Regions from separate parts of the Kocuria sp. KH4 genome, predicted to be linked through region 2. Evidence: riboswitches for the same ligand, from Rfam matches in the RefSeq annotation. Region 2 holds a riboswitch; each other region holds the start of a gene.
What was found. A riboswitch is a leader RNA that binds a small molecule or an ion and turns the genes downstream of it on or off. The one in region 2 is predicted to bind thiamine pyrophosphate.
Positions count from the first base shown of each region.

Region 1: another riboswitch for thiamine pyrophosphate. It lies ahead of thiM (hydroxyethylthiazole kinase); the one in region 2 lies ahead of ACWCOM_RS02165 (FAD-dependent oxidoreductase).
Region 3: another riboswitch for thiamine pyrophosphate. It lies ahead of ACWCOM_RS01590 (ECF transporter S component); the one in region 2 lies ahead of ACWCOM_RS02165 (FAD-dependent oxidoreductase).

Region 1 is NZ_JBSJYX010000025.1:38,752-46,083, forward strand. It holds gene thiD (bifunctional hydroxymethylpyrimidine kinase/phosphomethylpyrimidine kinase) at 1-625, opposite strand, end outside; gene thiE (thiamine phosphate synthase) at 622-1,302, opposite strand; gene thiM (hydroxyethylthiazole kinase) at 1,299-2,171, opposite strand; TPP riboswitch at 2,163-2,256, opposite strand; gene ACWCOM_RS15610 (nuclear transport factor 2 family protein) at 2,296-3,030, opposite strand; gene ACWCOM_RS15615 (Rne/Rng family ribonuclease) at 3,271-6,615, opposite strand; gene ACWCOM_RS15620 (vitamin K epoxide reductase family protein) at 7,032-7,332, shown strand, end outside.
Region 2 is NZ_JBSJYX010000002.1:9,354-16,685, forward strand. It holds gene moeB (molybdopterin-synthase adenylyltransferase MoeB) at 1-19, opposite strand, end outside; gene ACWCOM_RS02155 (thiazole synthase) at 16-906, opposite strand; gene thiS (sulfur carrier protein ThiS) at 908-1,147, opposite strand; gene ACWCOM_RS02165 (FAD-dependent oxidoreductase) at 1,144-2,487, opposite strand; TPP riboswitch at 2,477-2,580, opposite strand; gene thiE (thiamine phosphate synthase) at 2,596-3,315, shown strand; gene ACWCOM_RS02175 (hypothetical protein) at 3,464-4,435, shown strand; gene ACWCOM_RS02180 (VOC family protein) at 4,548-5,459, shown strand; gene ACWCOM_RS02185 (carboxylesterase family protein) at 5,516-6,862, opposite strand; gene ACWCOM_RS02190 (aldo/keto reductase) at 6,927-7,332, opposite strand, start outside.
Region 3 is NZ_JBSJYX010000001.1:324,412-331,743, forward strand. It holds gene ACWCOM_RS01565 (BCCT family transporter) at 1-59, shown strand, start outside; gene ACWCOM_RS01570 (low molecular weight protein-tyrosine-phosphatase) at 144-710, shown strand; gene ACWCOM_RS01575 (aminotransferase class IV) at 1,331-2,212, shown strand; gene ACWCOM_RS01580 (energy-coupling factor transporter transmembrane component T family protein) at 2,317-3,114, opposite strand; gene ACWCOM_RS01585 (ABC transporter ATP-binding protein) at 3,111-4,739, opposite strand; gene ACWCOM_RS01590 (ECF transporter S component) at 4,736-5,356, opposite strand; TPP riboswitch at 5,445-5,566, opposite strand; gene ACWCOM_RS01595 (DUF4235 domain-containing protein) at 5,730-6,008, opposite strand; gene mnhG (monovalent cation/H(+) antiporter subunit G) at 6,066-6,560, opposite strand; gene ACWCOM_RS01605 (monovalent cation/H+ antiporter complex subunit F) at 6,566-6,838, opposite strand; gene ACWCOM_RS01610 (Na+/H+ antiporter subunit E) at 6,835-7,332, opposite strand, start outside.

The DNA of each region.
Region 1 (7,332 bases), on a different contig from region 2:
TGGGCACCCGGGCGCCGTCGAAGGCGACGAGGGGCTCCGGCGCGTCCGGGCCCACGAGGGCGTCCGGCGTGCGGTCCCCGGCGAGGTGCCCGCCCTTGACGAGCACCAGGGTGCCGTGCGCCCGGGCCACCCGGTGGCCCTGCGCCAGGGCCTGCGCCCAGGAGGAGGCGGTCTCCTCCTGGGCGAGCACCGCCAGCTCCGGCAGATTGGGGGTGACGAGGTCGGCGTGGGCGAGCATCGCGCGCAGCGCGTCCTCGGCCTCCGGCTCGAGCAGGCGCCCGCCCGACGTGGCGACCATGACGGGGTCCAGCACCACCACCGGCGGCCGCCGCTGCTCGAGCCAGCGGGTCACCGTCTCGATCACCGGCACGGAGCCGAGCATGCCGATCTTCACCGCGTCGATCCCGACGTCCTCGGCCACGGCGTCCAACTGGGCGGCGAGGACCTCCGCCGGCGGGACGTGGACGGAGCGCACCCCGAGGGTGTTCTGCACCACGACGGCGGTCACGGCGCTCATGCCGTAGCCGCCCATCGCCGCGATCGACTTCAGGTCCGCCTGCTGTCCCGCCCCGCCGGTGGGGTCGGTGCCGGCGACGGCCAGGACGCGGGGCACCCGGGCGCTCATCGGGCCACCTCCTCGGGGACGCGGCCGAAGGCGAGCACGTACCGGGCGGCCGCGGCCCCGGGATCGGGGTCGGCGCAGATCCCGGAGACCACGGCCAGCCCCGCCGCACCGGCCGCGCGCAGGGCGGCGGCGTCCTCGACCCGCACCCCGCCGATCGCCAGGCACGGCAGGGTGGCGCGGGCCGCGGCGCGGGCGAAGCCCTCGACGCCCAGCGGCTCGGGGTGGTCGGGCTTCGTCCGGGTGGCGCGCACGGCACCGACCCCGAGGTAGTCGACGGTGCCCGGGGGCAGGGCGGCAGCGGCGTCGAGCTCCGGCGCCGTGGCGGCGCTCAGCCCCACCACCGCGTCCGGCCCGCAGATCCGCCGGGCCAGCTCCACGGGCAGGTCGCTCTGGCCGACGTGCACCCCGGCGACGGGCGCCCCGGCCGCCCGGGCGGCCAGGTAGGCGTCGGCCCGGTCGTCGACGAGCACGGGGACGTCCCGTCCCACGCGCTCCGCGACGGCCACGAGCAGGGCCACCAGCTCCCGGGCCGGGGCGTGCTTCTCCCGGACCTGGACCATGGTGGCTCCCCCGGCGACGGCGGCCGCCACGACGTCGGGCACGCTGCGCGGGGCGCTGAGCGCCGTGTCGGTCACGAGGTGCAGGGCCAGGGCGGCGGGGTCGAGGCGGGCGCTCACCGGCCACCCTCCTCGCGCACGAGCTCCGCCCGGGCGGCGAGCTGCTCCGGGGTGATGGCGTGCAGCCGGTCGAGCAGGGCCACCGCGAAGGAGCCGGGACCGGCGCAGCCGGCGGCGGCGTCCTCGGCCGCCAGGGTGTAGACCGCCGTGGCGGCGATCGCCGCCGCGGCGGGATCGGCGCGCACCGCGGTGAAGGCGGCCATGAGGGCGCCCAGGGCGCAGCCGCCGCCGGTGACCCGGGTCAGCAGCGGCGTGCCGTGCGGCACGCGCACCACGCCCCCGCCGGGGGCGTGCACGAGGTCGACCGGGCCCGAGACGGCCACGGCCGAGCCGGCCTGCGCGGCGAGCGCGGCGGCGGCGTCCCGGGCGGCGTCGACGCCGTGGGTGGCGTCCGTGCCCCGGCCGCCGGCGCCGCCGGCGAGACCCAGGATCTCCGAGGCGTTGCCGCGCACGATCGCCGGGCGGTGCCGCAGCAGGTCGCGGGCCAGCGCGGTGCGCACGGGCAGGGCGCCCACGGCCACGGGGTCCAGGACCCAGGGGCGGCCGGCCCGCTGGCGGGCGCCGACGGCCTCGTAGGCGGCGCCGCGCTGCTCGGCGGTGGGCGTTCCGGTGTTCACGAGCAGCCCGTCGGCGAGCTCGGCGAAGACTCCGCCCTCGCCCTGGATGTCGGTCATGGCCGGGGAGGCGCCCACGGCCAGCAGGACGTTGGCGGTGACGTTGGCGACCACGGTGTTGGTGATGCACTGCACCAGCGGCGCCGCGGTGCGCAGCTCCTCGAGGGCCGTGGCGGCGTCCTCGGCGAGCGCGGGGTCCGGTGGCGCCCCCTCGGCTCCTGCGGTGCGGGCGGGCGGGGGTACGGCATCGCGCATCAGCGACATCCCTTCGCTAGTACTGGCTAGATCAGGTTCGACGGGTGTGATCTCAGCCGCTCGCGCGGCACCCCGTGTCAGGTGTTCCGCCAGTCTAGCCCCCGGCCGGCGCCGGCCCGCCCGGTCAGAAGAAGCCGTTGCCGTGCGGCATCCGCTCGGGGACGGGCTGGACGACCTCCCAGTGCTCGAGGATCCGCCCGTCCACGACCCGCCACAGGTCGTAGCAGCCGGCCGGTCGCCGGCCGCCGTGCTCCGGGTCCGCGCCGTCGGGCGCGAGCGTGCCCTCGGTGACGGTCAGGACGAGGTCGCCCTCGCCGAGCACCCGGTGGAGGACGCGCCGGGAGAGCGGGGCGTCCGGGCCGGCGCCGTGCTCGGCGTAGCGCGGATCGCGGGCCAGCTCCCGGAGGGCCTCACGGTCCGCGCCCAGGAGCCGTTCGTGCACCCACTCGGTGATCAGCGCCTTGTTCGCCGCGGTGTGCTCGTGGTCCGTGACCTGCCGGGGGCCGTCGATCCGGTGCGCCCCGGCGGCCCCGCCGGGCAGCGGCGCGAGGGCGTCCCAGTGCTCGGCGAGGCGGTCGCCGGCCACGCGGAAGACGTCCACCGCCACGAGCGGCTCCGGGCCGAGGCCGTGGTAGACGCAGTGGACGGCGACCATGTCCCCGTCCTCGAGCACGCGCAGGGTCTCGATCCGGAAGTCCTCCGGCAGCCGGTGGAGGACGGCGCGCAGCCCCTCCCGGCCGTCGGGGCCGAGCCCGGAGTGCTGCCGGAAGTCCGGGGCCCAGTGCCGGTCCAGGGCCGAGGGGTCCCGGTGCCCGAAGAGCTCGGTGCCCGCGGTGAGTACGATCTGCTTGCTGCTCATGGCCATCCCCTCGGCGCTGCGGGCCGGGGGTCCGCCCGGTCGGGCCGCCCGCGTGTGGTGCGACCACGCTACTCCCGCACCCGGGCGGCCGGACAGGAGGGCGGGTCGTGTGACGGCCGGGGGTCCGGCGGGAGGCTGGCAGGCACCGGTCCCGCGCCGGGCCGGAGGACGGGCCCGGTGACGGCGAAGGACCCCGACCGGCGGGTCGGGGTCCTTCGGGGTGCCTCGGCGGGCGGGCGCTCAGCCCTGGCCGGCGGGCCGGCCGCTGGTGAGGTCCTCGGCCTTGACGCCGACGCCCACGACGGTCGGCCCGTCCCCGGCGGCGCGCTGCGGGAGCGCAGCGGCGGTGGTGGCCTCGTGCCGTCCGCCCTCGGCGGCGGCCGCCTGACCGGCGGTCACCTGGGCCTCCCCCGGTCGGGCGGCCGGGGCCGAGGCGCGGCGCGAGCGGCGGCGCGGGCGCGCCGGCTCCGCGGGCGCCTCGACCGGCGTCCCGACCGGCGTCCCGGAGGAGGGTCCGGCCGGGGCGCCGCCCGTGGCCGGGCGCTCCTCGGCGGGACGCGGCGCCGGTCCGGCCGTCTCGTCCGGGGCCGCGGCGGCGGGCGCCCCGGTGTCGCCGGCCGGCGCGGGGGTGCGCCGCTCCGGCGTCCGCGGGCCGAAGGCCTCCGCCAGCGAGTCCAGGCTCAGGTGGGGCGCCTCGGCGGGCTCCTCGGTGTCGGACGCGTGGCCCTGCGGGAGCTCGATGACCTCGCCCTTGATCGTCAGGCGCGAGCCCTGCTCGGCGGTGGGCTCCTCGGCGGTGGGCTCGGGCTCGGCCGGGGAGCGGGTCTCCCCGGTCTCCTGCGGCTCGGCGGCGGTCTCCGCGCCCTGGCCGCGGCTGCGGCTGCGCTTGCCGCGGCGCTTCTTCCGCGAACGTCCCGAGCCCTCCGGGCGGGACTCGGCGGCGGCGTCCGGCTCCTCGGCGCGGGGCGTCTCCGCCTCCTCCGGGGCCTCGTGGTGGGTGGCGGCCGCGATGGTCGCGAACGCCGTGCGCGCGGCCTCGGCCTTCGCCTTCTCCGCGGGATCCGGCTCGGCGGGGCGGGCCTCCGGGCGGGCGGGCTGCTGCTCGCCCTGGCCGCGGCGGCTGCGCTTGCGGTCGGTGCGGTCGGTGCGGTTGGGCCGCTGGTCGCGGATCTCGCCCGGCACGCCGCCGGTGCGGCCCTCCAGCGGGTGGTCGTGCACGACGACGCCGCGGCCGGCGCAGTGCTCGCAGGGCTCGGAGAACACCTCGAGCAGACCCGTGCCCATCCGCTTGCGGGTCATCTGCACCAGCCCCAGGGAGGTCACCTCGGCCACCTGGTGCTTGGTGCGGTCCCGTCCCAGGCACTCCACCAGGCGGCGCAGCACGAGGTCGCGGTTGGACTCGAGCACCATGTCGATGAAGTCGATGACGATGATGCCGCCGATGTCCCGCAGCCGCAGCTGCCGCACGATCTCCTCGGCCGCCTCCAGGTTGTTCTTGGTGACGGTCTCCTCGAGGTTGCCCCCGGATCCGGTGAACTTGCCGGTGTTGACGTCGACGACCGTCATGGCCTCGGTCCGGTCGATCACGAGCGAGCCGCCCGAGGGCAGGAAGACCTTGCGGTCGAGTGCCTTCTGGATCTGTTCCTCCACACGCTGGTTCACGAACAGGTCCTCGTCCTCGTCCCACTTCTGGAGCCGGTCGAGCAGGTCCGGCGCGACGTAGGTCACGTACGCCTCGATGTTGTCCCACGCATCCTCGCCCTGGACCACCATGGTGGTGAAGTCCTCGTTGAAGACGTCGCGGACGGTCTTGATGGTCAGGTCCGGCTCGGCGTAGAGCATCTCCGGGGCCAGGGTCCTGGTGGAGCCCGCCCGCTCCTGGATCTGCTCCCACTGGGCCCGCAGCCGGTTGATGTCGTGGGTGAGCTCCTGCTCGGAGGCCCCTTCCGCGGCGGTGCGCACGATGACGCCCGCCCCGTCCGGCAGCCGGTCCTTAAGGATCTTCTTCAGCCGGGCGCGCTCGACGTCGGGCAGCTTCCGGGAGATCCCGGTCATCGACCCGCCCGGGACGTAGACCAGGTAGCGGCCGGGCAGGGAGATCTGGCTCGTGAGCCGGGCGCCCTTGTGCCCCACCGGGTCCTTGGTGACCTGCACCAGCACCGAGTCCCCGGACTTCAGCGCGACCTCGATCCGGCGCGGCCCGCCCTCGAGGCGGGAGGCGTCCCAGTTGACCTCGCCGGCGTAGAGGACGGCGTTGCGGCCCCGGCCGATGTCGACGAACGCCGCCTCCATGGAGGGCAGCACGTTCTGCACCTTGCCCACGTAGACGTTGCCGATCAGCGAGTCCTGCTGCGTGTGGGAGACGAAGTGCTCGGCCAGCACGCCGTCCTCGAGGACGCCGATCTGGATCCGGTTGTCCTTCTGCCGCACCAGCATCCGCCGTTCGACGGACTCGCGGCGGGCGAGGAACTCGGCCTCCGTGATGACCTGGCGGCGGCGGCCGGTCTGGCGGGACTCCCGGCGGCGCTGCTTCTTGGCCTCGAGCCGGGTGGAGCCCTTCACCGCCACGACCTCGTCGACCGTGGCGCTGTCCGCGGCGCGCGGGGCGCGGACCCGCGTGACGGTGTTGGGCGGGTCGTCGTCGCTGCCGCCCACCAGCTCCATGTCCATGTCACCGCGGCGCCGGCGGCGGCGCCGGCGGCTGGTCACGCCGCCGCCGGTGCCCTGGTCGGCCTCCTCGGCCTCCTCGGCGAGCTCGGCAGCCTCCGCCTCGGCCCCGTCGCCCGGGTCCTCGGCGGTCGCGTCGTCCTCCTGCTGCCGGCGCCGGGCCTCGCGGCGGCGGGCCGCGCGCTGCTGCGCGGCCTCGCGCAGCTCGTCGAGGTCGGGGGCGTGGAACATGAGGGAGGTCGCGGTGACGGCGGCGGCCAGCGGAGTGCCGGGCTCCTCCGGCTCCTCGGCGGCGTCGGGCTCCTCCGGGCCGGAGCCGTCCGGGCCGGGCGCGGCGTCCTCCGGGGAGGCCTGCTCCCCGGGCGCGGCGACGACGGCGGCGGCGGCCGCGGCGGGCTCCGGCTCGCCGGCGGACGGGCCCGGCGCGCCGTCCTCGGCGGGGGCCTCCTCCGCGGGCGCGGCGGGAGACTCCGCGGTGTCCACGGCGGCGGGCGGGCCGCCGGCCGCGGGGGCCGTGTCCGGGCCCGCCGGAGCGGCGCCCGTCCCGAGGTCCTGCGCCTCACCGGCCGGCTCGATCTCCTCCGCGGACTGCTCGGCCCCGGACGTGCCCGGTGCGGGGCGGGTCGGCGCGGCGACCTCCTCGGCCACCGAACCCGGCGTCTCGTCGCCGGGCACGGCGGTGCCCGGCGCGACGTCGAGGGTGTCGGTCCCGGCGGGGTCGCCGGGCGCCGGGGCGGAGGACTCCGTCCCGGCGGGCTCGTCCAGGACGTCGCCCGGCGTCTCCGACAGGGTCCCGGGGGCGCTCCCGCCCGCCGGGTCCACCGCCGGGGGTTCCCGGCGGGCGTCGTCCGATGTGTTCTGCTGACCAGCGTCCAGGGCGTCCTGCGCCCCGTCCTGGTTCACCTGTTCGGCATCCATATACAGCTGTGCTCCATGCCGCGGTACGCCGTCCGTACCCGGTCACCGCAGCGGCTTGGTCGGCGTTTCGCCGGTGGGGTCCACGCGGCGGCCAGAAGTCCTGTGCGTACCCGCCGCGTCCCGCACGCCACGCGAACGGGCGGGGACGGCAACGAGCCAGTCCGGGGCTCCGAGCCGCTGCTCACAAGGGCAACGGTCTTGGGCCGGCGGCGGACGCGCTCAATCCGATGAGAGCCGCGGGTCCTGCCGACCGGCGTCGAAGTCCGGCTGGGCCGAGATTCCGCGTACGGGCGGGCTCGACCGTGGCCAGTATCTCACAGACGCCCGGCTCCGACCCGGATTGTCCTCGTCACGGCCCGCAACCGGCCCGCCGGGCTCCCCGCCGACTCCGGGGTGCATCGCCTAGGATCGGGCCTGTGACCACCTCTGCCCCCGCCCTCGACGGCTCCCCCGCCCAGCCCTCCGAGCACGCCGCGCGCGCCGACCGGCGCTGGGGCCTCGTGGCCCTCGTGACCGGCCTGCTCGGCTTCTACGGCGCGGCCACGCTGGTCTACGAGCGGGTCCAGCTCTTCCTCGACGCCGGCCACCGCACCAGCTGCGACATCAACTCGTGGCTGTCCTGCGGCACGGTCATGCGCACCCCGCAGGCCGAGGCCTTCGGCTTCCCCAACCCCTTCATCGGCCTCGTCGCCTACGCGGTCGTGGTGGCCGTGGCCC
Region 2 (7,332 bases):
GGGGGGGCAGCGGGCTCACGGCCGCTCCCCCACGGGCGCCCAGTCCCCGCGCGGGACGTCCGCCGGGTCGGCGGCCGGCCCGCCGTCGGACATGCCGTCGGGGGTGCCGTCGGGCGCGCCGGCGCCGATCCGCCCGGCCATCGGCGAAGACGCCCGGGCGTGGCGGCGGGCCGGGATCCGCCCGGCGCCGGCGGCGAGCCGCCCGGCGGCCACGGCGTGGCGCATCGCGGTGGCCATGGCCACCGGGTCCTGGGCTCGGGTCACGGCGCTGGCCAGCAGCACGGCGTCGCAGCCCAGCTCCATGGCCAGGGCGGCCTCGGAGGCGGTGCCGATCCCGGCGTCGAGCACCACGGGCACCGAGGCCCGGGAGGTGATGAGCTCGATGTTGTGCGGGTTGAGGATCCCCAGCCCGGTGCCGATCGGCGCCCCCAGGGGCATCACGGCGGCCGCGCCGAGGTCCTCCAGCCGGCGGGCCACGGCCGGGTCGTCGGAGGTGTAGGCGAAGACCCGGAAGCCGCGGGCCACGAGCTGCTCGGTGGCGTCGAGCAGCTCCACCACGTCGGGCAGCAGGGTGTCCTCGTCGGCGATGACCTCGAGCTTGACCCAGTCGGTCTCCAGGGCCTCGCGGCCGAGCTCGGCGGTGAGCAGGGCGTCCCGGGCGGTGTAGCAGCCCGCGGTGTTGGGCAGGATCCGGATGCCGTTGCGCTCGAGCATCGCGAACAGCGAGTCGCCGTGGCCGGGGGCGTAGCGGCGCAGGGCCACGGTGGTCAGCTCGGTGCCGGAGGCGAGCAGGGCCTGTTCCAGGGTGTGCAGCGAGCTGAGCCCGCCGGTGCCCATGATCAGCCGGGAGGACAGCGCGGCGCCGTCGAGCACGAGCGGGTCCGCGAGGGGTGCGGGGTGGGTCATGTCAGCCTCCCTGGACGGCGGTGATGATCTCGACGGCCTGGCCCTCGGCCACGGGGGTCCGACCCCAGCGGCTGCGCGGGACCACGGCGGCGTCCACCGCCACGGCCACGCCCAGCCGGCGGCCGTCCAGCGGGGCGCCGTCGGGGCCCAGGGGCCGCCCGACGGTCTCGGCCACGAGGTCTCCGACGGTGGTGTCCCCGGCCACGACGTGCGGGCGGCCGTTGAGGGTGATGGCGGTCATCGGGTGCTCCTGTGCGGGGTGCGGGACCCGGTCGCGGGGTCCGTGGTGGGCGCCTCGACGGGACGGTCGAAGCGGTGCGGGTCGGTGGTGGCCAGGTACTCGGCGTCGGGGCCCGGGTCCGCGCCGGAGCGGCCGAGCACCAGCTCCGCGGCGAGGCGGGCGGCCAGCGGGGCGAGCAGCACGCCGTGGCGGAAGTAGCCGGTGGAGACCACGAGACCGGGCACCGGGCCTGCCTCCGGTCCGCGGACGCGGCCCAGGTACGGGATGTCGTCCGGGGTCCCGGGCCGGGCGCGGGCCATGGCCTCGACCAGCTCGAGGTCGGCGACGCCGGGGACCACGGCCTGGGCGTCGCGCAGCAGCCGGAACACGCCCCCGGCGCTGGTCCCGTCGAGGCCGTCCTCGCGGGAGGTCGCCCCGATCACCACCGTCCCGTCGTCGCGGGGCACCAGGTAGACGGGCACCCCGTGGACCAGGCCCCGGACGGTGCGCTCGAGCAGGGGCGGCGCCCCGCGGGGCGGGCGGGCGCGGAGGATGTCCCCGTGCACCGGGCGCAGCGGCGGCCGCCAGGACCCGGGCAGGCCTGCCAGGCCGGTGAGACCGGTGCCGGGGGCGAGGACCGTCTCCGCCGCCGAGACCATCCCGCCGCAGGCCAGGTGCAGGCCCGTCACCGCGCCGTCGGGGCCGTGGCGCAGGCCCGTGGCGCGGTCGTGCACCAGGCGGGCGGGCCCGCCGTCGGCGCCGTCCGTCCCGCAGGCCCCGGACGGGCCGGGGAGCGCGGGGACGGGGAGCGCGGGGGCGACGAGGGCGGCGAGCAGCCCGGCCACGAGCCGGCGCGGGTCCACCTGGTGGTCGTCGGGCACGCGGTGCACGGCGGACAGCCGCGGGCTCAGGGCCGGCTCCAGGGCCCGGGCGGCGCGCAGCGGGAGCGGCTCCACGGCCATGCCGTGGCGCCGCTGGAGCTCCCGCAGGTCCGCCAGGGCCTGCCGGTCGGCGGCGTCGACGCCGCACACGAGCGTCTCGGTGGCGCGGTGGCCCACCGAGCCGCCGGCCGCCTCCTGCACGGCGGCCACGAACGCCGGGTAGGCGGCGGCCGAGGCGAGCATGAGGGGGTAGAGCGGCTCCTGCTGGTACTGGACCTCGCTCACCGGGGCGAGCATCCCGGCCGCGGCCCGGCTGGCCCCGGCACCGGGCTCGGGGTCCACCACGGCCACCGAGCGGCCGCGGCGGCGCAGCTCCCACGCTGTGGCCAGGCCGACCACCCCGGCTCCGACCACGGCGACGTCGGCCCGCACGTGCTGGGCGGCGGAGCTCGGAACGGGGGGCACGGACGTCACCGGCATCGTCCTTTCCTACGGCGGCATGACCCGCATCAGGTGTGGCGGTCGGCGCCGGACGCCCTCTCAGCCCCTCGTGGGGCTCCCGCAGAACCGCTGACCTATCATCAGCGTGTGACCCAGCATACCCAGGACGTCCCCGCCCCCGCCGCTTCGCCGCTGCGCACCACGCGCACGGACCGGCTCCTCGCCGCCCGGCTGTACGTGTGCACCGACGCGCGCCGCATCCAGGGGGACCTCGAGGAGTTCCTGCACGCCGTCTGCGCCGGCGGGACGGACGTCGTCCAGCTGCGGGACCGGAGCATCGACACCGACGAGGAGATCGCCGCCCTGCGGCTGCTGGGCCGGGTCGCCGCCGAGTACGGCACGCTGGTCGCCGTCAACGACCGCGCCGACCTCGCCGCGCTCGTGGGCGCGGACGTCTTCCACGCCGGCCAGCGCGACCTCACCCCCGCCCAGGCCCGGGGGCTGCTCGGCCCCGACGTGCTGATCGGCCGCTCCACCCACGACCTCGACCAGGCTCGGGCCGCGCTGGCCGACCCGGACGTGGACTACTTCTGCACCGGGCCCGTGTGGGAGACCCCCACCAAGCCGGGCCGGCCCGCCACCGGCCTGGGCCTCGTGCGGGAGGTCGCCGCGCTGACCGAGGCCCGGCTGGACGCCGACCCGGCGGCCGCGCCCGTGCCGTGGTTCGCCATCGGCGGCATCGACGAGCAGCGCCTCCCCGAGGTGCTGGCCGCCGGGGCGCGCGGCGCCGTGGTGGTGCGGGCGGTCACCGAGGCCCCGGACCCGCGCCTGGCCGCCGGGCAGCTGCGCAGCCTGCTCCCCGCCTGACGCACTCCCCGCCCGGCACGCTTCCCGCCGGACACGCCGGGCGGGGCCTGCGCCGGACGCGCCCGGCGCAACTCCCCACCGGCTCCCCGCCGCCGCACAGCCCGATCTGGGAGCATGGACCTCACGGACGACGACGGAGGAGTGGCCCATGGACCCCGAGCTCGACCCGCAGGTGCGGCACGCGGTGGAGCATCCCGCGCAGACCGCCCGCGGCCCGGAGGACGTGCAGCTGCGCGTCCGGCTGGCCGGCGAGCCCGCCCGGCGGGCGCTGGGCACCCACTGGGAGGAGGGCGCCCCGGAGGACGCCGCCCCCGGCGAGGACCGGCTCGCGGCGGCCGTGCTGCTGGCCACCCTCTTCGGCGACACGTTCTGGCTCGAGCGGGCGGCCCGGCTGCCCGGCGACGTCCCGGGCTGCCCCTCGGCCCCGCCGAGCGGGCTGCTGGAGCTCACCCGCGTGCCCGGCGCCCGCGCGGCGATGGCCTCGGTGCTGGAACGGCCGCTGCTGACCGGGCTGCTGGAGTGGGGCACGAACCCGCTGCCCGAGCAGCCGCCGCTGGCCGTGGCCCGGGCCGCCCGGGACCTCTCGATCCCCGACGACGGGCGCGTCTACCGGGTGGTGCGCCGCCGCGCCGAGCGCTTCCTGGCCCGCGAGTACGACGGCTCGGAGTCCCTGGAGCGCTTCGTGGCCCTGCTGACGGAGGCCGAGCGGGGCCACCGCGAGGACGGGCCCGTGCTCTCCGGCGGGACGCCGCCGCCCGCAGCGCCCCCGGTCGCTCCTCCGACACCGACGGCACCGGCGAGCGGCCCGGCCGGGCCGCCGTCGTCGCCGCCCTCGATCGCGGACGCCCCGCAGGCCCCGCAGTGGGGCGTGAGCCCCGCCACGCCCGCCCCGCCGCCGCCCGGGCAGGTCGGCCGGCCCGGCGCGCCCGGGGAGCCGTTCCCGGGCCAGGCCCAGGGCGGGCCGCTCCCCGGTCCGGGCGGGCGCGGCCCGGCGACCGGCGGCTGGCCGCCGCCCGCCGCCCACGACCCCGCGGAGGACGACTCCGACAACCTCAAGGCCTGGGGCCTGGTCCTCCTGGCGATCGTGGCGGTGATCGTGGCGCTGATCTTCGTCCTCTAAGCGGCTGCGGGACGGCGGGGGCCTCCCAGATGCTTGCACCGGAAATAGTTTCCCCGGTATTCTTGGGGGCACATCACCCTGAGTTGCGCCGACGCCGACGGAGAAGCCCGAGATGCCGATCTTTCCCCAGAACCCCGATCCCCGGAGCCTGACACCGCGCCCGGCGGACGACCTGCTGTCCGCCGGGACCCGGATGGGCGCCGTGGAGCTGCTCGTGGCCGATCTGGACACGATGCTCGCCTACTACACGGACGCCGTGACCCTCGAGGTCCTCGCCCACGCCGGGGACACCGCCGTGCTGGGCCGTGCCGGCCGGACCGTGCTGCGCCTGCGGCAGGTCCCGGAGCTGCCGCCGGCCCGCCGCGGCCAGGCGGGGCTGTTCCACACCGCGGTGCTCTTCGAGGACGAGCCGGCCCTGGCGGCCGCCCTGGCCTCGGTCGCCGCCGTGGCGCCGCGCTCGTTCACCGGCAGCGCCGACCACCTCTACAGCCAGGCCTTCTACTTCGACGACCCCGAGGGCAACGGCGTGGAGCTGTACACCGACCGCCCCCGGGACACCTGGCGGCGGGAGGCCAACGGGCTGCTGACGCTGGCGTCCAACCCGCTGGACCCCACCGCGTTCCTCGGCGAGCACCTGCCCGAGCCGGCCGGCGCCCGCCCGGCGGCGCCGCCGGCCACCCTCGGCCACGTCCACCTGCAGGTCGGCGACATCCCACAGGGCCGGCGGTTCTACGTGGACGTCCTGGGCTTCGAGGTGATGAGCGACATCGGCTCGGCCCTGTTCATCGCGGCCGGCGGCTACCACCACCACATCGCGCTCAACACCTGGCACAGCGCCGGGGCGGGCCCGCGGGCCGCATCCCTGGGGCTGGGGCAGGTCAACATCGACCTCCCCGCGGCCGAGGACGTCGCCGCCCTGCAGGCCCGGCTGGCGGACCACCGGGTCCCCACCCGGCACGACGGCGCCGTGCTGCGCTTCGAGGACCCCTGGAGCACGCTGATCCAGGTGGGCGTCGCCGCCTAGGCCCCGCCCGCCGCGGCTCCGCCCGGCGGCTCGGCGTCGGGGACGACGGGCCGGGGTCAGCGCCGGAGCGGGCGGCGGACACGCCGGTGGCGCAGGACGCCGGGGATGCGGCCGGCGTCGCCGAGGGGCTCCCCGCGGGCGAAGTCGGCCCACAGCTGCCGCACCGGCCGGCCGGCGGCGTCGATGTCCTCCCACGCCGCACCGGCGACCAGCCCGGTGCCCGCCCAGGTCGGCTCGTCGCCGAAGAGCAGGGGCAGGTCGACCGTGTGGGCCGCGCCGTACGGGTTGCCCGGGGCGGCCCAGGAGATCACGTAGTGGCGGGCCGTCCCGCCGGCGCGCACGTGCCGGCGGGCGAACCGGCGGACCGCCCGGGTGTACACGGCCCGGGTCGCCCATCCGACCACGGCGCGGCGGACCACCGGCCCCAGCAGCGGCACACGGGTCCAGCGCTGCAGGGCCGGCACCGTGGGCAGGTACAGCCGCGCCTCCTCGGTGGTGCGGCCGATGAGGACGTCGACGTGCGGGGCCACCCGGTCCCAGGCCGCGTCGACGTCCTCCTCGGCGGGCAGCGGGTGGTGGCCGTACTGGGTGCCGAAGGGCATCGCCCCCAGGAGCCCGAAGGGTGCCGCGTGCCGCTCCACGTCCGCCTGGGCGGCTACCACGTCGGCGGCGGGCATCGCGGCCGTCACGGACTCCGCCGCGGCGGCCATGGCGGCGTTCATCCGCTCCCGGCCACGGGCGATGCCCAGCGGCGGGCTCTGGATGATGGCGCGCCGGAACAGCGACTCCGCGCCGGGGACGGCCATCAGGTGGGCCACGGCGTCACCCCCGGCGGACTGGCCGAAGGCGGTCACGCCGTCCGGGTCGCCGCCGAAGGCGGCGATGTTGCGCCGCACCCAGCGCAGCGCCTCGAGCTGGTCGAGCAGCCCGAGGTTGGCCGGGCGCCCGTGCCCGGAGCCCAGGTAGCCGAAGAGCCCGAGCCGGTAGGTGACGCCGACCACGACGACGCGCTGCTCGGCCACCAGCCGCGCCGGGTCCATGATCGGGGCGTCCCCGGCGCCGGTGGTGTAGGAGCCGCCGTGGATCCACACCATCACCGGCAGCCCCTCGCCGGCGCGCACGTCGCGGGGCGCCGTGACCGACAGGCGCTGGCAGGCCTCGTCCTGCGGCAGGCCGCCGAGCGCGTCCCCCAGCACCGAGGCGAGGAACGGCGAGCGGACCTGGGGGCAGGCCGGGGCCGGGCCCGTGGCCGGGAACGGCTCGTCCCGGTCCGGGGCGGGCACGGGAGCGGCGAAGCGGTCGGCGGTGGCGTAGGGGATGCCGCCGGCTCGGACCACGGCGCCGTCCACCCGAGCGCGGACGGGCCCGCAGGGCGGGGTGAAGACGAGCGTGGTGGTGGTCATGCGGTCCTTCCTCTGCGGTCGCTGCTCTCCGGTCTTCCCGGGGTGCCTCCCCCGGGCCCGGGGGTCAGGCGAACGGCTGCGAGGCCCGGTCGAGGACCCCGACCTCCTCGGCGGTGAGCGCCAGGCCGGGGGCGGCCATGAGCGCCGGCACCTGCTCGGGCCGGGAGGCCGAGGCGATGGGGGCGGTCACGCCCTTGGCCAGCAGCCAGGCGAGCGCCACCGTCGTCGGCTCGGCCCCGCGAGCCTCGGCCACGCCCACCAGCGCGTCGACGACGGCGAGGCCCTGCGCGTTCAGGTAGGCCCCCGTGGCGCCGCCGCGGGCCCGGCCCTTGAGGTCGGCGGCCGTGCGGTACTTGCCGGTGAGGAATCCCGAGGCGAGACCGAAGTACGGGAGGACCGCCACCCCGAACTGCCGAGCCAGCGGGGCGAGGTCCTGTTCGTAGGACCGCCGGCCCACCAGGTGGTACTCC
Region 3 (7,332 bases), on a different contig from region 2:
CGGAGGACCGGGGGGCGGGCCCGGAGCGCGAGCTCGACCCGGCGCTCCGCCGGCCCTGAGCCCGTGCCCGCGCGTGCGGCCGTCGCCCCCCGGGCGGCGGCCGCACTTCTCGTCCCGGGCCCGTCCGGCTTAGAATGCCCGCTATGTATTCGATCGTGGCCGTGTGCACCGGCAACATCTGCCGCTCGCCCATGGCGGAGTTCGCCCTGCGCCGCGCCTTCGAGGCCGCCGGCCTGGGCGAGCGCGTGCGCATCGACTCGGCCGGCGTCAGCGACGAGGAGCTCGGCAACCCGGTCGACCCGCGGGCCGCGGACCTGCTGCGCCGCGAGGGGCTGGACGCCTCCGCGCACGCCGCGCAGGTCTTCGACCCGGCCCGGTTCGGCGACCGCGACCTGGTGCTCGCCCTGGACGTCGTCCACCACCGGCGGCTGCGCGCCCTCGCCCCGGACGCCGACACCGCCGCGAAGGTCCGCCTGCTGCGCGAGTTCGATCCCGCCGTCGCCGGCTCCGAGCCCGGCGAGCTGGGCATCTACGACCCCTGGTACGGGGAGGCCGAGGACTTCGAGACCACCTACGGCATGATCGCCGCCGCCGTGCCGGGAGTGGTCCGCGCCGTCGCCGAGGACCTGGGCATCGAGGACCTGGGCGCCGCCGACCCGGGCGCCGCGGTCCCCGGCGCCGGCCGCGCCCGGGACGCCGGAGACGCGTGATCGACATCGAGCTGGAGCTGGACCCCGCGGTCGCCGCGGCCCACCCCGCCGGCACCAATCTGGCCCGGCTGCTCCCGGCCCCCACCCGACGCCCCTGGCTCGTCGGCATCGACGGGCGCTCGGGCGCGGGCAAGACGAGCCTGGCGGAGCAGCTCGCCGAGGTGCTGCGCCCCGTGCGGGACGTGACGCTCTTCCACATGGAAGACCTCTACCCGGGCTGGGACGGTCTCCGGCCGGGCACCCGGACCTACGTGGAGGAGGTCCTCACCCCCCTGCGCGCCGGCCGGGACGCGGAGTGGAGCGCCTGGGACTGGGTCACCGGCTCCCCGGGCACCCCCCCGCCTGACCCGCGTCGCGGAGGTCGTCGTCCTGGAGGGCGTCGGGGCCTGCTCCGCCGCCGCCCGGGCCCTGCTGGACGTCTCGGTCTGGGTCGAGCTGCCCACCGCGCTGCGCTACGACCGGGCCCTGAGCCGGGACGGCGCCTACTACGCCGAGCACTGGGAGCAGTGGGCCGCCCAGGAGGACGCCTATCTCGCGGAGGACCACGTCTGGGAGCAGGTGGACATCCTGCACCCCGGCCCCGTCCACTGACCGGGCGCCCGCACCGACAGGAGGCCATCGTGACCAGCACCGTCGTCGTCCTCGACGCCGCCCATCCCGGGGGCGTCCTCGCCGACCCGGCGGTCCCGCTCGTGCGCATCGACGACCAGGGGCTCACCCGCGGGGACGGGGTCTTCGAGAGCCTGCGCGCCGTCGACGGGCGGGTGCAGAAGTTCGCGGTCCACCACCGGCGCCTGTCCTCCTCGGCGCGCCTGGCGCAGCTGCCGGTGCCCTCGGCGCAGGAGCTGCTCCGGGCCGTCGAGCTGGGGCTCGCCCACGCCGCCCCCGGCGGGGACGGCGGGCTGGGCGCCGAGCACAGCGTCAAGGTGGTCGTCAGCCGCGGCACCCCCGAGGCCGGCCCGTGGTCGTGGGTGGTGGTGAGCCCCGTCCCGGAGTCCACGTTCCGGCAGCGCCGGGAGGGGGTGGCCGCCGTGCTGCTGCCCCGCGGCCACGACCCGGCGCAGGACGCCGGGCACCCGTGGCTGCTGCCCGGGGCCAAGACCCTGTCCTACGCGGTCAACATGGCCGCCCTGCGCCATGCCCGCTCCCTCGGCGCGGACGAGGCGATCTTCACCGCCCCGGACGGGCGGGTGCTCGAGGGGGCCACGTCCTCCGTGGTCTGCGCCCGCGTGCACGCGGACGTGCGCACCCTCGTGACCCCGGAGCCCTCGCGCGGGATCCTGCCGGGCACCACCCAGGCCGCGATCTTCGACGCCGCCCGCAGCGACGGCTGGGAGCTGGGCCACGGGCCGCTGCGGCCCGGCGACCTCCTGGCGGCGGACGCCCTCTGGCTCGTGTCCAGCGTGCGGCTCGCGGTGCCCGTGCACCGGCTCGACGACCACCTCCTGCCGGTGGACCCGGAGCTCACGCGGCTCGTGACGGGCTGGGTCGCACGGGCGTGAGGAACGGGGCCCGCGGCCCCGCGCCCGGGCGCCCGCCCGGCGCACCGGACAGCGGCGCCGGGCCGGGCGGGGACCGGCGGCCCGGACGGACGGGGGGCGCCGGCTCAGGCCCAGATGAACCGGTGCGTCCCGAGCAGGACGGAGACCACCGGGCCCGCCGCGGCCACGCCGAGGCACCCGGCCAGCACCACGGCGTCCCGCCAGGAGTGCTCCGGGACCCGGGCCCACGTGCGCGGGCCCGCGCCGAAGCCGCGCGCCTCCATGGTCACCGACAGGCGGGTGGCGCGGCGCAGCGACTGGACCAGCAGGGTGAACGCCTGTCCGCCGAAGTCCCGCAGCGCGCCCACCGGGCCGTGCCCGGAGCCGGCGCCGCGGGCCCGGCGGGCCATCGCCAGCGTGGTCCACTCGGTGAGCATCACGCCCACCAGGCGCAGGGCCGCCAGGGAGGCCAGCACGAACCGCGCGGGCAGCCGCACCGTCTGGGCCAGCCCGTCGGCGAGGTCCGTGGGGTCAGTGCTGAGCACGACGAGCAGCCCCGACAGCGCCAGCGCGAGCCCGCGCAGGGCGATCGCCGCACCCGCGGCGACCGCACCGGAGGAGAGCTCGGTGACCCCCAGGTCCAGCAGCACGGGCCCGGAGTCCTCGGCGAGCAGGGCCGTGCCCCATCCGCTCACGAGCGCCGCCAGCAGCAGGGGCCAGGCCCGCAGCAGCTGCGCCGGCGGGCGCCGCCCGGCCAGGATCAGCAGCAGCACCTCGCCCAGGAGCACGATCCCCGACGTCACGGGGTCCGCGCTGAGCAGCAGGGTCACGGTCAGGGCCAGGGCGCCGGCGAGCTTGACCACGGGGTGCGCGCGGCCCAGCAGGGAGGCCCGGGCCGCCGGGGCGATCGCGGGCGCGCTCACCGGGCGTGCTCCGCGGCGGGCCGGGGCGCCGGCACGGCCCCCGGCGCCGGGGGGACCGGCGGGGCGCTCCCCAGCTCCAGCACCTCGGCCCCGAGGGCCCGCACGAAGTCCTCGTCGTGGGTCACCGCGAGCACGGCCGTGCCGGCGTCCACGACCTCCAGCAGCAGGTCCACGAGCTCGGCCCAGGTCAGGGCGTCCTGGCCGAAGGTGGGTTCGTCGAGCACCAGGACGTCCGGTTCGGTGGCCAGCACCGTGGCCACCGACAGCCGCCGCTTCTCGCCGCCGGAGAGGGTGAACGGGTTCGCGTCCGCCAGGTGGCTCAGCCGCAGCCGGTCGAGCAGCTCCTCCGTGCGGCGGTCCCGTTCGGCCGGCGGGGTGCCCGCCAGACGGGGCCCGAGCTCGAGCTCGGCGCGCACGGTGGCGCGCAGGAACTGGTGCTCGGGCTCCTGGAAGACCGTTCCGACGCGGGCCACCAGGTCCGGTCCGGCCCACTCCAGCGGGTCCGGCCCGGCGCCGCGGTCCAGGGGCGGGTGCGCGGTCACGGTCCCGCGCACGGGCGCCAGCAGGCCCGCCAGCGTGAGCGCCAGGGTCGACTTCCCGGCGCCGTTGGCTCCCGTCACCGCGACCGCCCGGCCACGGAGCAGGTCCAGTCGGACGCCGCTCGCCGCGACCGGCAGGTCCCGGCCCGCCGCGGCGTCGCCCAGCGGCCGGCCCCGGCGCCGCGCCCGGCGCCGGGCGCGCAGCTGCCGTGCGGAGGGCTGGGTGCGCGAGACGGCCAGCCCCGCCGCACCCAGCAGCGCCTCCGCGTCCGCCCGGGGCGGCGCGGGCTCGCGCGTGGGCGGGAGCCGGCCGGGCACCCAGACCCCGGCGCGGCTCAGCTCGTCGGCGGCCTCTCCCAGGACCTGCGCCGGGGACCCGTCGTGCGCGATCCCGCCGTCGCGGCCGAGGACGACGACGCGGTCGACGACGTCGGCCCACACCGCCACCCGGTGCTCCACGACCACGAGGGTGGCCCCGCTGCGGTCCAGGCACCGGGCCACCGCGTCCCGGACCTGCCGCACCCCGGCGGGGTCCAGGTTCGCGGTGGGCTCGTCGAGGAGGAGCAGCCCCGGGCTCATCGCCACGGCCCCGGCGAGCGCCAGGCGCTGCTTCTGCCCGCCGGAGAGGGCGGCGGTGGGGTGCTCGAGCGGCAGGGGCAGCCCCACGTCGTCGAGGGCGGCGCGGACCCGCGGCCAGATCTGCTCCCGGGGCACGGCGAGGTTCTCGAGGCCGAAGGCGGTGTCGTCCCCGATCCGGGAGAGCACCACCTGGGACTCGGGGTCCTGCTGCACGAGGCCCGCGCGGCCCCGGACCCGGTCCGGGTCCGCGCCGTCGAGCAGCAGCTCCCCCTGCCGGGAGAGCCCGTCGTCGTCGTGCAAGACCCCCGCGAGGGCGTGCAGCAGCGTCGACTTCCCCGCCCCGCTCGGCCCCAGCAGAAGCACCCGCTCCCCCGGCCCGACCGCGAGGTCGATGCCCTGCAGGGCGGGGGTCTCCCGGCCGGGGTGGTGCCAGCCGAAGCCGCGGGCCTCGATGCGGGCCCCCGCGGCGGTGGGCGCACCGGGAGGGCGCACCGCCGCGGCGGTCATCGCCGCGCGACCCGGCCCGAGGCCAGGCCCTGCAGCACGCCCGTGGCGGCGAGGGCCTTCACCACCGCCCACAGCAGCAGCCCGGCGAGCACCGCGCCCGAGAGGGCCGCGAGGACCACGTAGACGACCTGGTGGCCGAGGGCCCACTCGTAGTTGTAGATGATGCTCTCGTTGACGCCGAGGAAGACGCCGCTGACCGCACCGGCGGCGGCGGCCACGGCGGCGTTGTAGCGGCGGTAGCGCACCGCGGCGAAGACCAGCTCGGCGCCGAGGCCCTGGACGAGGCCGGACAGGACCACGGTCCAGCCAAAGTGGGTGCCGAGGAAGCCCTCGATGACCGCGGCGAGCAGCTCGCAGAACAGCGCGGCGCCCGGCTTGCGGATGATCAGGCCGCCGAGCACGCCGGCCACGAGCCAGCCGCCGGCGATCAGGCCCACGGCGGGCGGATAGGTCACCGCGGCGGCGCCGACCACGGGGTAGAGCAGGTTCGACCACGCCCAGAAGACGACCGCGCACACGGCGGCGAGGACGGCGGCCACGACGATGTCGACGACGCGCCAGGACGAGGACCCGGACGTGCGGCTGCGTCCGGCGGGACGGTGGGTGGTGGTGTTCACGGTGTGTTCCTCCTGGGCTCAGCGAGCCATCGGTGCCAGGAGGGGAAGGGTTCGCGCGGACACGGCCGGAGCGCACGTCCGCGAGCCACCCCTGAGGTGCTCGACTCCCTTCGCCGGTGCTAACCGGAGCAGGTTCGAGGGTCTGCGGTGATCCGCACTCTCAGCGCTCTGCCGCCGTCGCCGGCGGGGTGCGCTCCCCTGTCGTTTCAGTGGCACCGAGTCTACCCCGCTCCCGCCCGCTCCGTGCACGGCCGCGGGCACGCGTGCCCGTCCGGGGTCGCGGGGCGCCCCCGGACGACGCAGGGGCCCGTCCGGGCGGACACCGCTGCGGTGTCCGCCCGGAGGGGCCCCTGCGCGAGGTGGCGGCCGGCGCTCAGACCTCGGCCTGGCTCGAGGCCCTGGGGTTGCTCCGGGACGACGAGTCCATCTTCGCGATCTGGCGGGAGATCCCGACCTTGATGACCGTGCCGACGAGGCCGGTCACGAGGGACCAGATGATGATGCCGGTCCAGGCCTCCTCCGGGTCCGGGTTCTTGGCGGGGGGCGGGTTCCCCGTGATGCGCGTCCACGCGGCGCCGAGCACCTTGTGCGAGAGCGCCACGCCGCCCAGCGAGAGGCCGGTGCCGGCGAGTTCGAGGATCTTCGTGTTCATGGACTGCTGCTCCTTGTCGTCGGGGCGGCGCGGATGCGCCCGTCGATCGTGCCCAGCCTAACGTGTCTCCCGGGATCCGTCAGTCTGCTGTCCGTCGGCGTGCTGGCCGTCCGCGGCGGGCGGGTCGAGGAGGGTCTCGCCGGGACGGGCCCCGTCGGTGCGGGCGGGGGCGGGCCCGGTCGGGGCCGCCCCGCTGCCGCCCGGCTCGCCGGCACGGTTGAGGACCTCCTGCAGGTCGTCCCGCGTCAGGGTGGCCCGGTTGAGGTGCTTGGTGCGGTAGGTGGAGCGGCCCACCATGTGCGCCGAGACGGGCACGGTGAGCAGCTGGAAGATCCAGCCCAGCGCGATCAGCGGGATCATGACCGGGTCCCGGTTCTCCAGGGCGACGGCGCTGAGCATGAGCAGCAGCCCGAAGACCTGCGGCTTGGTCCCCGCGTGCATGCGGGTCAGCAGGTCCGGGAAGCGGACGAGCCCGATCGCGGCGGCCAGGGACATCAGCGCCCCGAGGACCAGGCACACGGCCGCGGCGGCGTCCAGGACGGTGTCCAGCACGGGGCTCACTTCCCGTGCTCGGCGGTCTGGGTGGCGAAGCGCGCCACGGTCACGGCGCCGATGAACCCCACCAGGGAGACGATCACCATGAGGATGAGGTTGTTGAGGTGCTGGTGGTAGGCCATCTCCACGGCCAGCGAGGCCGCCACGATGGCCAGCAGGACGTCGGTGGCCACCACCCGGTCCAGCAGCGACGGCCCCTTGGCCAGGCGGTAGAGGGTGCCCGTGGCGGCCGCGCTGAGCAGCACGGCGGCGACGGCCACGGCGATTCCCATCACGGGCGGTCCTCCTCGGTGGTCCGGGTGGTGCGGGTGCTGCGGGTGGTCTCGCCGGGCTCGGCGGTCCCGGTGGGGACGTCGGCCCGCCGTCCGCCGACGATCTGCTGCCCGGACGTCACCGGGGAGCTGATCGCCGCGCTGTCCCCCTGCGCGTGCCCTTCCCCGTCCCCTCCGCGCCGTTCGGCCCGCAGGGCGGTGAGCTCCTCCCGGGTGCCCATGATGCGGATCCACGCGGCCTCGACCTGCCGCGCCGACCGCCGGAAGGCCTCGGCATCCTCGGGGGTGCGGACGTTGAGCGCGTGGAAGTAGAGCGTGGACCGGGCGCGGTCCACCTCCACCAGGATGGAGCCGGGGATCAGGGCCATGGTGTGGCCGGTGGCGGTGAGCAGCAGGTCCGAGCGGGTGCGCAGGTCCACGCCCACGACCGCGCTGCGGGTCCGGGGGCCCACGAGGACCGCGACGAGCATGACGTCCACGCTGGCCTTGGCGACCTG